2 regions of the Azospirillum baldaniorum genome follow, and region 1 is predicted to be linked to the other one. Evidence: predicted binding sites of a transcription regulator. Region 1 holds the regulator's gene; the other holds the start of a gene.

Region 1 (3,367 bases):
GCCGCCTTGCTGAACGGCGACGCGGCGGCGATTCCCGAACCGATGATGGACGCCTTCCGCGACAGCGGTCTGGCCCACCTTCTGTCCATCTCCGGCCTCCACGTGGGCATCGCCGCGGGCATCGTCTTCTGGGTGGTGCGGGCGCTTCTGGCCCTGGTTCCCTGGGTGGCGCTGCGCTGGCCGATCAAGAAGATCGCGGCGCTGGCCGGCATCCTGTCGGCCATCCTCTACACGCTTCTGGTGGGGGCGCCCCTGCCGACGCTTCGGTCCGTGCTGATGACCGGCCTCGTCATGGGCGCGGTCGTCGCCGACCGGTCGCCGATCAGCATGCGGCTGGTCGCCTTCGCGGGCATCGTCACCGTCCTCTACGACCCGGAGGGGATGCTGGGGCCCAGCTTCCAGATGTCCTTCGCGGCGGTCGTCGCCCTGATCGCCGCCTTCGAACGGTTCACGCCCTGGGCGGTGAGTCGGCGGCGCGAGATGGGCTGGCTCGGCAAGGGCGTCATGGCGCTGGGCGGCATCGCCTTTTCCAGCGTGGTGGCGACGGTCGCGACGACGCCCTACGGGCTCTACCATTTCCAGCAGGTCGCCTTTTACGGCGTGCTCTCCAACATGGTGGCGATCCCCATTACGACGGTGTGGATCATGCCCTTCAGCCTGCTCTCCTACCTGCTGCTGCCCTTCGGGCTGGAGGGGCCGGCGGTCACGGCGATGAGTTGGGGCGTTCGGCTGGTCATTGAAACGGCGGAGCGGACCGCGGCACTGCCCGGAGCGACGGCGTTCCTGCCGGCCATGCCGGACGCCGCCATCGCGGCGGTCACGCTGGGCGGGCTGTGGCTGGCCATCTGGACGGGACGCTGGCGCTGGCTGGGGCTGGTGGCCCTGGCCGGCGGGCTGGTCGCCCCGGCCGCCGCGCTGCGGCCCGACATTCTGGTGTCGGAGGACGGAAAACTGATGGCCGTGCGCGGCGCGGAGGGGATTCTCAGCCTGTCCACCGCCAGCGACGGGCGGGCCGCCAACACGTGGAGGCGGCGCGACGGCATGGAGAAGCCGGAGGAGAAAGCCGGTCAGGATGTCTGGCCACTCGTCGGGGTCAGCCTGGACGGGCGGCTGCGCTGCGACGCTCTGGGATGCCTTTACCGCGCGCAGGGGAAGACAGTGGCGCTGCTGCGCCAGCCGGACGCCTTGACTGAGGATTGCGCGGTGGCCGACGCGGTGGTGATCGCGACCCCGTCGCGCGGGTGCCGGGCGCCGCTGGTCATCGACCGTTGGCAACTGCGGCGGGAGGGCGCGCACACGCTCACCCTGTCGGACAAGGGCATCCGGGTGGAAACCGTCCGGGGGCAACGCGGCGACCGCCCGTGGACGATGGGAGGAAGGACGATGGGCGGAACGCTGTCCGATGGAAAGACCGGGGGGCGCTGAACCGCCGCCCCGGCGCGTCCTGCCGTCAGTACTTCCGCACCAGACCGACGAGGCGACCCTGCACCCGAACGCGGTCGGCGCCGAAGATGCGGGTCTCGTAGGCGGCGTTGGCCGGTTCGAGCGCCACGGTGTTGCCCTTGCGGCGCAGGCGCTTCAGCGTGACCTCGGCGTCGTCGACCAGGGCGACGACGATGGAGCCGTTCTCCGCGCTGTCGCAGCGCTGGATGACCACCGTGTCATGGTCGAGGATGCCGGCCTCCACCATGGAATCGCCGGCGACTTCCAGCGCGTAGTGGTCGCCCATGCCGAGCATGGCGGCGGGAATGTCCACGAAGGCGGAACCGTCGCGCAACGCCTCGATGGGCGTGCCCGCGGCGATTCGGCCGTAGAGCGGCAACTGCACGGATTCGGACGCCGGGTTCGCCTCGCGTCCCGCGAAGCTGAAGTCGCCCTTGATGACGTTGGGCTGGAACTTGGCGCGCGGCGGCCGGGTGCGGGCGGTCTCAAGCCCCTCCGGCAGGCGCAGCACCTCCAGCGCGCGGGCGCGGTGGGGCAGGCGGCGGATGAAGCCGCGCTCCTCCAGCCCCGTGATGAGGCGGTGGATGCCCGACTTGGACTTCAGGTTGAGAGCGTCCTTCATTTCGTCGAAGGAAGGGGACACACCGCCCTGTCCGAGCCGCTCGTTGATGAAAAGCAGCAATTCATGCTGCTTGCGCGTGAGCATTTGTGCCTCCCGGCCGGTTCCGCACTAGATATGGAACAAAAGCAAAACGTTCCATCTTGTTCTAGTTTGGTTCTTAACCCCCGTCAAGCCCTACGGATGAAATCAATCGCAAATCGACGGACAGGACTCCCAAATGGATTTCCCGTGCGGAACGGATTAAAGCGACAGGACACCGCCGCTCAGCGGGATCACCGTCACGCGGTCGCCCACGGCGGCGGCGGTTGCCTGCGGCTCGCGGACGATCAGGGCGTCGGCCCGGGCCAGCCGGGACATCATCGCGCTGTCCTGGCGCGGGAAGGGGGTGGCGACGGGCTCGCCGTCCGCCCCGGTGGACAGGGTGGCGCGCAGGAAATCCGTGCGGTCGTCGTTGGCCTTCAGCGGCGCGCCAAGCCGCGCCGTGAGCGTGGCGTTCTCGGCGGGCAACCCCTGGAGACGGCGAAGGACGGGCACCAGGAACAGCAGGGCGGCCACCCCGGTGGACACCGGATTGCCGGGCAGGCCGAGCAGCGGCACGCCGCTCGCCGTCCCGAAAATCAACGGCTTACCGGGCTTCATGGCGACGCGGTAGAAATCCAACGACAGCCCGCCCAGCACATCGCGCACATGGTCGTGCTCGCCTTGCGAGGCGCCGCCCGTGGTCACCAGCAGGTCGCAGCCGGCCGCCCCGGCGGCCATGGCGGCGAGATGCTCCGGATCGTCCTTGGCCACGCCGAGATTGTGGGCGAGCCCGCCCTGGCTGGCGACCAGCGCGCACAGGCCGAGCGCGTTGGAACTGACGATCTGGCTCGGTCCCAGCGGATCGCCGGGCAGGGCGATCTCGTCCCCGGTGGCGAGCACGGCGACCCGCGGTCGGCGGTGGACGCGCAGCCAGGGCAGGTTGGCCGCGGCGGCCAGGGCGACGTCGCGGGCGGTGAGCAGCCGTCCCTTGGGAAGCAACTCCTCTCCCGCGGTGAAGTCCAGTCCGGCGGGACGGATGAAGCGCCCCGCGGGCACGGCGCGCCCGACGCGCACGCGATCCCCGGCGTCCTCGCAATCCTCCTGCATCACCACGGCGTCGGCGCCGGCGGGCAGGGGCGCGCCGGTGAAGATGCGCACGGCCTCGCCGGCTCCAACCGATCCGGCGAAGGCGTGGCCGGCGGCGGACTCGCCGATGCGGCGCAGGGTGACCGGCGCGTCCGCCGAAGCCGGGACGATGTCGGCGGAGCGGACGGCCCAGCC
Region 2 (3,367 bases), 1.4 Mb from region 1:
GGTCCCGTCGAACAGCCGGTCCACCCGCCGCTCGCCGGGGGTGCCGCCGCCGCGGAAGGGCTGTCCGTTGGGCAGGGCGTGGTCGTAGCAGTCCTGCCAATGGCTTTCCCAGACCGACCGGCGCTCCCGTGCCGCCCGGTAGCGCTCCAGCAGACGCTCCGGCCCGTTTGGCAACGCGGATGCGGCATCCCCCTTGCGGCCCCCCCGGGGGGTGCCGTGCGCGGTGTCCTTCATGGCCTCACTCCCCCAACAGGCGCTTGCGCAGCGGCACCAGCGCGCCGACGTCCAGCGCGCCCCGCCAGGAGGTCTGGACCGTCCCCGCCCGTCCCCGGTTGCGCCGCTGGATCAGCGCTTCTGCGGCCTTGGCCGGGTCCTTCTCCTCCTCCGTCGCCGGAGGCGGGGTGACCGGATCGGCGGCGGGCACCACCACGGGAGCCGGGGCCGCGACCACCGGGGCGGCGGGTGCCGGCGCCGGTTCCGGGGCTGTGTTCCACCAGGGCGTCGTGACGGGAACCGGCGCTGGAGCTTCCACCGGCGCCGGGGCCGGCGCGAGGACAGGCTCGGGAGTGGGAGTCGGCGCGGGTTGAGGGATGGGCGCGGGATTCGGGGTGGGGTCCGGGGCGGGCGCGGGCGGCGCCGTCGGCCGCGGCGCCTTGAACAGGTTCGCCATGAGCGGGGTGTCCTTGTTCGTGGTGAGACAGGGCGACTGGAAGCGGGGGCGGGACGGCGGCGCGGATCAGGACGCGGGGGGACGCGCCAGCCGTCGGTAAAGCTGCCAGGGCGTCAGGACCGCAGGCGCGTGCAACCCCAGCAGACGTTTGACCGCCTCGACGCAGGTGAAGGGCGCCCAGGGGGCCGGACGCGTCAGGCCGCGCCGCACCGGCGCCGGAGCCACCGCCATCCCCATCCCGCGGTACCAGCCCGGCAGATCGAAGGCCCCGGGCAGGTCGAGGACCGACACGTCGGTGAAGGGCGAAAGGGGATCGACGATCACCCAGTGGCGCCCGTCATGCAGCAGCGCGAAGCAGTGGCGGAATCCCGGTTTCAGGAGGCGCAGCCACCACAGCTCCGCCTCGCCCCGGAAGACCACCCAGACGCGCGGCGCGTCCGCTCCGGCCCGGCAGGGCCCCACTTGGCACAACTGAGGCGTCGGCGTGCTCACTGGACGATGCCCTTCTCGCGCAGCACCGGGCGGAGCCGGTCGAACGCCTCCTGCCAGAGGGTGTGGGCGCGCTGCTCACGGTACCGCGCCGGGTCCGGCGCCATCAGGCGGCGCCCGTAGTGGACCAGCACGTGCAGATGGTCGCGGATCAGCAGGCGGCGACGGTACAGCCGGTCCACCGCGCACAGCACGTCGCCGGGCTCGCAAGGACGCTGGACCAGCCCCCGCCCGGCGGCGATGCGGGCGCCGGCGGCCTTGGCGTCCTGCGCCTGGACCGACCAGAACCACGCCTCCTCCGCGCTGCCGAACGGTTCGCCGACAGCGTCGGACAGAACCATAAACGTGTTGCGGTGCTGGACCATGCGTGAGGTCTCCCTGAGAATTGCAGCTTTTGGGTTCGCGGGCGCAACTTCGCTCTCGGGCGGAGCGCCGGATGGGCCGCGGCACGCGCGGCTGGCGAACACATGTTCACGTTATGTACTGATTAAAGTCCTTCGTCAAGGAAAATATGAATAGGTTCCTAGGGACGGGCTGGTTCGTTTATGTGATTATCCTCCCATGCTCAAACATGCGGACATTTGGCGGGCGATCGACCGCCTCGCGGCCCAGCACGGGCTGTCGGCCTCCGGACTCGCGCGGCGCGCGGGGCTGGACCCGACGACCTTCAACAAGAGCAAGCGGACCACCGGCGACGGCAAGCTCCGCTGGCCGTCGACGGAGAGCGTGTCCAAGGTTCTGGAGGCGACCGGCGCGTCGCTGTCGGAGTTCGTCAGTCTCGTCGGCGATGCCGCGGGCGCCGGCTCGCTCCAGCGGGTGCCGGTCATCGGCTATGCGCAGGCGGGCAACGCGGGTTTCTTCGACGACGCCGGCTTTCCTTCGGGCGTCGGCTGGGACGAGCTTCTGTTTCCCAGCATCGGCGACCCCCACGCCTACGCGCTGGAGATCGCCGGGGACAGCATGGACCCCGTCTACCGCGACGGCGACACCATCATCGTCTCGCCCGCCGCGCAGATCCGGCGCAACGACCGCGTCGTCGTCCGCACCAAGGGCGGCGAGGTGATGGCGAAGCAACTCCTTCGCGAAACCGCCACCAAGATCGAGCTGATCTCCATCAACCGCGCCCACCCGGACCGCAGCATCCCGCGCGCCGAAGTGGCCTGGATGGCCCGCATCGTCTGGGCAAGCCAGTAAGCGTCAGCCCTGCGGCACTCTGTCCTAGGACATTCTTCCCTTACATCGGTCATCAGAAGGCTTAACGTCCGGGGATGACCGGATCCACCGGGGCGCTGCCGCGTCCATTCAACGCCCCGCTGTCCCTCATTTCACATCGTTTGGATGCTCTCGAACGCCGTCACGACGACGCGCCGTCCCGCGGTGTGCTTCGGACGGCGCTTCTCGACGGGTCGGACCGGCACGCCGCCCTGGCCCGCGCCGCGGTGCTTCGCCTGCACGACCGCTTGGCCGCCGAGGCCCGGCAAGGCGCAGCGCGGCGGCGTCGCGCCCTGCCTGCCGACCGGACCGCCGGCGACGCGTGGCTGTCCCGCCTCACCACCGCATTGGCCCACCACCGCAACGCCGCCAGCCTGCTGTTCCTTGCGGAGGCTTGAGCCGGCGCCGCCGTCACGCGGCCGGAGGAGCACCGGTTTCGTCCGCCTTGGAACCCCCTGTGTTCAGGGCAACGACACGGGCGGTCTTCGCCTTCCTTGCGTGCGGCTTGCGGGCCCGCGCCTCGGCAGGCGGAACTTCCACCGGTTCGGCCACCTCCTCCGCAGCGACCTGTACGGCGACCGGCGCCGCTTCGGCCCGCTCCGCAGCTTTCTTCAACAGCTTGTTCTTTGAAAAGCCGGAGTCGCGCAACGCCGTTTTCAACTCCTCCCACGCCAAGCGGATTTCTGTGGCGAAGGCCCGCGCGTCGTCGTCGCGGTGGGTGCGGAAATACTCCGCCGCCTCCCGCATCTGGGCCGGCAGGGTTTCCGCCCCGGCGCGCACCGCCTCGTTGCGCAGGCGGTTGTGGCGGTCGTCCAGATAGGTGAGGATTTCCGACAGTTCCTCCGCCGTGCAGCTTTTCTGCAGCCTGTCGGTGACCACGGGCGCGGCCTTGTCGATCTTCCCGACCAACTCCGACCGACCGCGCTTCAGGTCTGGATCGTAGACGGTGCGGATCACCTGGATCACGCGGCGCCGTTCGCGGAATTGCATCATCTC

The links. Region 1 encodes LexA, which represses DNA repair genes until DNA is damaged. Its sites were predicted from a motif close to ATGTTCTANTTTGGTTC; they were not measured.
Region 2: a site for LexA is predicted at 1,627-1,643, ahead of Sp245p_RS03315 (S24 family peptidase). Genes of this name have one in related genera too.

The regions. Positions count from the first base shown of each region.
Region 1 covers NZ_CP022253.1:2,067,857-2,071,223, reverse strand. The annotation lists gene Sp245p_RS09800 (ComEC/Rec2 family competence protein) at 1-1,425, shown strand, start outside; gene lexA (transcriptional repressor LexA) at 1,451-2,149, opposite strand; gene Sp245p_RS09790 (molybdopterin molybdotransferase MoeA) at 2,306-3,367, opposite strand, start outside.
Region 2 covers NZ_CP022253.1:711,076-714,442, reverse strand. The annotation lists gene Sp245p_RS03335 (portal protein) at 1-234, opposite strand, end outside; gene Sp245p_RS03330 (hypothetical protein) at 239-670, opposite strand; gene Sp245p_RS03325 (hypothetical protein) at 737-1,162, opposite strand; gene Sp245p_RS03320 (hypothetical protein) at 1,159-1,524, opposite strand; gene Sp245p_RS03315 (S24 family peptidase) at 1,721-2,353, shown strand; gene Sp245p_RS03310 (hypothetical protein) at 2,428-2,769, shown strand; gene Sp245p_RS03305 (hypothetical protein) at 2,783-3,364, opposite strand.